Roseisolibacter agri: one gene and its partner. The protein of the gene in region 2 interacts with the protein of the main gene of each other region in a pairwise test. Links are inferred from orthologs where the notes say so. Each region holds a gene or a part of one and is shown on either strand. Other genes may lie near its edges.

Region 1 (2,901 bases), on a different replicon or contig from region 2:
AGGTGCTGGAGCGCATCGCGGAGGTGTTCTTCCGGATCACCGCGATGGTGATGGTGGTGGCGCCCATCGGCGCGTTCGGCGCGATGGCGTACACGGTCGGCAACTTCGGCCTGCGCACGCTGCTCCCGCTGGGACGCCTGATGCTCGACGTCTACCTGACGATGGCGATCTTCGTCTTCGTCGTGCTGGGCGCGATCGCGCGGCTCTCGGGCTTCCGGCTGCTGCCGTTCCTCTCGTTCATCCGCGAGGAGATCCTGCTGGTGCTCGGCACCTCGTCCAGCGAGGCGGCGCTGCCGCGGATGCTGGAGAAGCTGGAGCGCTTCGGCTGCGCGCGCAGCGTGGTGGGGCTGGTGGTGCCGGCGGGCTACTCGTTCAACCTCGACGGGACGTCGATCTACCTGTCGATGGCGGTGGTCTTCCTGGCGCAGGCGTTCCGCGTGGACCTCTCGATTGGCCAGCAGCTGACGATCCTCGGCATCCTGATGATCACGTCCAAGGGCGCGGCGGGCGTGACGGGGTCGGGCTTCATCGTCCTCGCGAGCACGCTGTCGGCGCTGCACGTGGTGCCGGTGGAGGGCCTGGCGCTGCTGCTGGGCGTGGACCGCTTCATGAGCGAGGCGCGCGCGATCGTGAACCTGATCGGCAACGGCGTGGCGACGGTGGTCATCGCGCGCAGCGAGGGCGCGTTCGACGAGACGCAGCACCGGCTGGCGGTCGAGGAGTCGCGGGCGGCGCGGGCGGCGGCGTGACCACGGTTCGTGCTGCATGGTCCGCGTCGATGCGCCGGACCCGTTGGCCTATTGGGGGGATACGGATGCTTCGGATCTGAACGGATCATTCGGATCGCTCCGCCCGAACGCATGGGACGTCGCCGCCACGCGGAACGATCCGCAGCATCCGCTTCATCCGGAGCATCCGTAACCTCTCCAAGAGCCACAGGGGGCCGGCGCGAGAGGGCAACGCAGCACGCAGCCTCACGAGACGAACCCATGCTCCCCAAGATCCCGACCGCCTGGAAGTCCGCCCTCGCCGACACGGTCAAGCAGCCGTGGTACGCCGAGCTGGCCGCGTTCGTGGACGCCGAGCGGCAGGCGCACGAGGTGTATCCGCCGCAGGAGGACCTCTACTCGGCGCTGCGGCTCACCGCGCTCGACGACGTGAAGGTGCTGATCCTCGGCCAGGACCCGTACCACGGGCCGGGGCAGGCGCACGGGCTCGCGTTCTCGGTGCGGCCCGACGTGCCGATCCCCGCGTCGCTGCGCAACATCCACAAGGAGCTGCAGGCGGACCTCAAGCTCCCGAAGCCGCGCGACGGCTCGCTGGTGCCGTGGGCGCGCCACGGCGTGCTGCTGCTGAACGCGGTGCTCACCGTGCGCGCCGGCGAGCCGAACTCGCACAAGGACCGCGGGTGGGAGCGCTTCACCGACGCCGTGATCCGCGCCGTGAGCGCGAAGGAGGAGCGCGTCGTGTTCGTGCTCTGGGGCGCGTACGCGCAGAAGAAGGCGGCGCTCGTCGACACGTCGCGGCACGCGATCCTCGCGGCCGCGCATCCGTCGCCGCTGGCGGCGAAGAAGGGCTTCTTCGGCAGCCGCCCGTTCTCGAAGGCGAACGCCGCGCTGCGCGACGCCGGCCGCTCCGAGGTCGACTGGCGGCTGCCGAGCGCCGACGACTGACGCCGGCCGATCGCGAACGATGCGCGGCGCCGCCGCGTAGCTCGATGGCACCCCTCGCGTCACCCCACCGCCTCCCTCCCGTGTCGAAGCTCCGTCTCCGCGCCGCGCTCGCCGCGGCCGTGCTCGCGCCGGCGGCCGCCGCCGCGCAGCCCGCGGCCCGCCCGTCCGCGAGCGCACCCGCGACCGCTCCCGCGAGCGCTCCCGCGTTCGACTTCACGATCGCCAACATGATGCGCGGCCCGGAGCTCTACGGCCGCGAGCCGCAGGACGTGCGCTGGTCGCCGGACGCGCGCTGGATCTACTTCCGCTGGAACGAGGCCGGCACCGACTGGCGCGAGCCGCTGCGCGTGTACCGCGTGCGGCCGGTCGCGGGTGCGAGGCCGGAGCGCGTGCCCGACGCGCAGCTGGATTCCGTCGGGCCGCTGCTCGCCGACGGCGACGACGCGCCCGACCGGCGTCGGCGCGTGGTCGCGTACGACGGCGACCTGTGGCTGGTCGAGCGCGGCGCCACCAGCGCGCGGCGGCTCACGCAGACGCTCGGCGTCGAGTCGTCGCCGCGGTTCTCGGGCGACGGGCGGCGCGTGTTCTTCGTGCGCGACAACAACGTGTTCGCGCTGGCGCTGGACGGCGGCCTGGTGCGGCAGCTGACCGACGTGCGCGCGGGCCCGCAGCCCGATAGCGCGCGCGCCGGCGCGCAGCGTCGCGCGCTGGAGGCCGACCAGCGCGCGCTGTTCGACGTCATCCGCGACCGCGTGCTGCGCGACAGCGTGCAGGCCGCCGAGCGGAAGGCACGCGAGGCCGGCCGTCCCACGCCGCTCTGGCTGCAGGCGGGCGAGCGCGTGATCACGTTCTCCGTCGCGCCCACGGGCGACGCGCTGCTGCTGGCGACGACGTCGGCGGCGCCGCGCGCCCGCACCGCGCAGGTGCCCGAGTGGGTGACGAAGAGCGGGTACGTCGAGGAGCTGCCCGCGCGCACGAAGGTGGGCGACGACCAGTCGAACGGGCGCGTGGCGTTCGTGCGCGTGTCGGGCGGCGCCGCGAAGTGGCTGCGCGTGATCCCGTCCGACACCGTGCGCGCGCCGAGCGGCGCGCAGCTGCTGGGGTGGAACGACGCGGGGACGATGGCGCTCGTGTCGGCCGAGCGGCGCGACTACAAGGAGCGCGTGCTGAGCGTGGTGCGCGCGGACTCGGGCACGGTGCGTCCCATCGAGACGCTGCGCGACAGCGC
Region 2 (2,919 bases):
GAGGCCCTCGTGGCGCCCGAGAACGAAAGCGGACGCGGCCATCTGCGCGCCGGTGTTCCCGGCGGAGACGAACGCGTCCGATCTCCCTTCGGCCTGCAGGCGCAGCCCGACGACCATGGAGCTCTGCGGCTTGCCGCGCAGCGCCACGGACGGCTTGTCGGTCATGGTGATGACGTCGGGCGCCTCGACGAGCTCGAGGCGGTCGCGGAGGGCGGCATGCGCCGCCATCTCCCCCGCGAGCAGCTCGTCGATCGTCGCCTGGACGACCGCCGACTGCCCGACCAACTGCACAGTGTGCTCGCGCTCAAGCTCCGCGAGCGCGAGGAGCGCGCCGGCTACCGTCGCCCGGGGAGCGAAGTCGCCCCCCATCGCGTCCAACGCGACGCGCGCCAAGGTCAGGCTTCCTGGGCCGCGGCGCGCAGCTCGCCCGCATAGTAGCCGCACTCGTCGCACAGACGGTGGGGACGCTTCGGGCTGCTGCACTGCGGGCACGCCTGCAGCGCGATGGCGGGCGCGGCCTTGTGCGTGTTACGGGCGCGCTTCTTCCGCTTGGAGGTACGGCGCTTCGGGACGGCCATGGCGGGATACCAGGAGACTAGAGGATCGGTTGTCGCGCGGCGGCACCGGATGGCGCGCGCCGGTCGGCGACGCACCAGACCGCGCAGGGGCGCGGCCCCGCGCGGCGGTCGGTTTTCGAGATCAGCTGGAGATCGGCGGGTCGCCCGCCGCGCCGCCGGTGGCGTCGCGCAGGGCATCCCACCGCGGGTCGGACGCGGCGTGCGTGTGCTGCGGGTCCTCGTTCAGGTCCGCGCCACACTGGGGGCAGAGCCCCCGGCAGTCCTCGCGGCAGAGCGGGAACGCGGGCGCGGCCAGGAGCCACTCCTCGCGAATCGCCGGCCGGAGGTCGAGCAGCCGCTCGCTGGGGTCGAACGGGTACGCATCGGACTCCTCGCCCTCCGCGTCCAGCTCTTCCTCGGCGAAGATCAGGTGCGCGTCGATGTCCACCTCTGACGTCACGTCCGTGAGGCACCGCCGGCACTCGCCCGTCGCCGTCCCCGCCATCCGCCCGCTGAAGTAGAAGCGCCCGGCACCGGCCGCGGACAGACGGCCGGTGACCCGGATGGGCCCCTGCGGAAGCGGATCGCCCTCGACCCAGACCGGGTCCGTGGGCGGCAGCTCCCCGTCGACGGCTTCGGCCTTCGACTCGAGCGAGCGGATGTCAAAGGACAGCATAGCCGCTGAACCTAGCGGCCCCCGGGGGGCAATTCAAGTCGCGCCGGGGCGCGCACTTAGAGCCAGCGGTGCGCCGGCCCGCGGTGCGCGCCCCGCCCCGGCTCAGCCGACGATCTCGGTCTGGGCGAAGAAGAACGCGATCTCGCGCGCCGCGTTCTCGTCCGAGTCCGACGCGTGGATCGCGTTCCGGCCCTTCGACTCCGCGTAGAGCTTCCGCACCGTCCCCTCGGCCGCCTCGGCCGGGTCGGTGGCGCCGATCGCCTCGCGCAGGGCGGCGACCGCGTCCGCCTTCTCGAGCACGATCGGCATGCACGGGCCCGAGGTCATGAAGCTGACGAGCTCCCCGTAGAACGGGCGCTCCTTGTGGACCTCGTAGAACGCCCCGGCCTCGGCCTGGGACAGCTGCTTCGCCTTCCCGGCGATCAGGCGGAAGCCCTTGTCCTCGAGGAGCGCGAGGACCTTCCCCGCCTTGCCCGAGCCGAAGGCGTCGGGCTTGATGATCGCGAGCGTGCGGTTGCCGGCCATTGCGTGAAATCCTGTGAGAGGGGCCCCTGGGCGCGCGGCGAGCCGCGCCGTCAGGAGCCGATCAGTTTGCGGACGATGTCCCCGCGCGTGAGGAAGCCCACCAGGCGCCCCTCGCGCACGACCGGGACCCGGTCGACGTCCTTGTTGGTCATCATGGCGGCCACCTCCGCCACCGGCTGCTCGGGCGAGACGCAGAGCACCTGACGCGTCATGACGTCGCGCACGGTGCGCGAGCGCGCATCGACGACGCCGGGCGCGCCCGGGGCCGGGGCGGCGTGGCCGCGCTGAAGATAGCTGTTCAGGAGGTGCTGCAAGAGCTCGCGCTGCGAGAGCATCCCCACCACCCGCCCGCCGTCGTCCACCACGGGCAGGCCCGCCACGCCGGCGCGGACCATGTCCAGCGCGGCATCCTTGAGCGGCGCGTCCGGCGAGACGGAGCGCGGACGCTCGGTCATCAGGTCGCGCACGATCAGCTGGTCGCGCAGCGCGACCTGCGCGAAGACCGGCAGCGCGGCCAGCGCCTCGGGCGTCGGCTGCGCGACCACCGTGCCCACCACGTCGGGCTTCGAGAGCACGCGCGCGAACGCGCCGACGACCTGCAGGTAGAGCGCGGCCTGCCGCGGCGGCGCGGCGATGAGCAGCACGATGCGCGCGGACTGCGTCTCGTCGCTCTCGCCCAGCTCGCGCTCCACGGGGAGGCGCGTGATGCCGACGGCGACCACGAGCTCCTTCACCGCGTCGCTGCGGTAGTGCAGCAGGAACGCCCGGTCGCCCATGCCCACGAGGTCCTCCGCGCGCTCCTCGGCGAGGCGCGCGCGCAGGCGCTCGGGATGCGCCACCGCGCCGGCCGCGATCAGCCGGTCGAGCAGCGCGCCCGCCGCGTCCTGCAGCGTCGATCCGGGGAGCGGAACGACGACGCGGTCGGGGCGGATGAAGTCGGAGAGATGCATCGCGAAAGAAAACGCTGCGGACTGCGGGCTGCGGGTTCGAATCCGCAGCCCGGAGTCCGCAGCGCGTTCCTCAGTTCAGGCGCTCGCGAACCAGCTCGACGAAGTCGATCGGACGCTGCGCGACGCCCATGCCGGCGGCCCTGAACGCGTCGATCTTCTCGGCCGCGGTGCCCGACGAGCCGGAGATGATCGCGCCCGCGTGGCCCATGCG

The links. The genes of interacting proteins can lie anywhere in the genome.
Region 1: the proteins of ndk (region 2) and ung interact in binary tests that used the Escherichia coli proteins (3 or more experiments, as listed by UniProt). The link is inferred for Roseisolibacter agri from one-to-one orthologs.

What each region holds. Positions count from the first base shown.
Region 1 is NZ_BRXS01000003.1:235,904-238,804, reverse strand. What follows is about bases 1-2,831. They hold ung (uracil-DNA glycosylase), read left to right. Parts: upstream 1-989; coding sequence 990-1,673; downstream 1,674-2,831. Other genes in these bases: rosag_RS09735 (S9 family peptidase), read left to right, coding at 1,754-2,831; rosag_RS09745 (dicarboxylate/amino acid:cation symporter), read left to right, coding at 1-749. Also shown: more of rosag_RS09735, read left to right, coding at 2,832-2,901. UniProt on the Escherichia coli protein: Excises uracil residues from the DNA which can arise as a result of misincorporation of dUMP residues by DNA polymerase or due to deamination of cytosine.
Region 2 is NZ_BRXS01000006.1:75,364-78,282, forward strand. What follows is about bases 48-2,896. They hold ndk (nucleoside-diphosphate kinase), read right to left. Parts: upstream 1,759-2,896; coding sequence 1,336-1,758; downstream 48-1,335. Other genes in these bases: plsX (phosphate acyltransferase PlsX), read right to left, coding at 48-393; rpmF (50S ribosomal protein L32), read right to left, coding at 396-578; rosag_RS18685 (YceD family protein), read right to left, coding at 700-1,233; rosag_RS18695 (CBS domain-containing protein), read right to left, coding at 1,809-2,708; sucD (succinate--CoA ligase subunit alpha), read right to left, coding at 2,779-2,896. Outside these bases: more of plsX, read right to left, coding at 1-47; more of sucD, read right to left, coding at 2,897-2,919. UniProt on the Escherichia coli protein: Major role in the synthesis of nucleoside triphosphates other than ATP. The ATP gamma phosphate is transferred to the NDP beta phosphate via a ping-pong mechanism, using a phosphorylated active-site intermediate.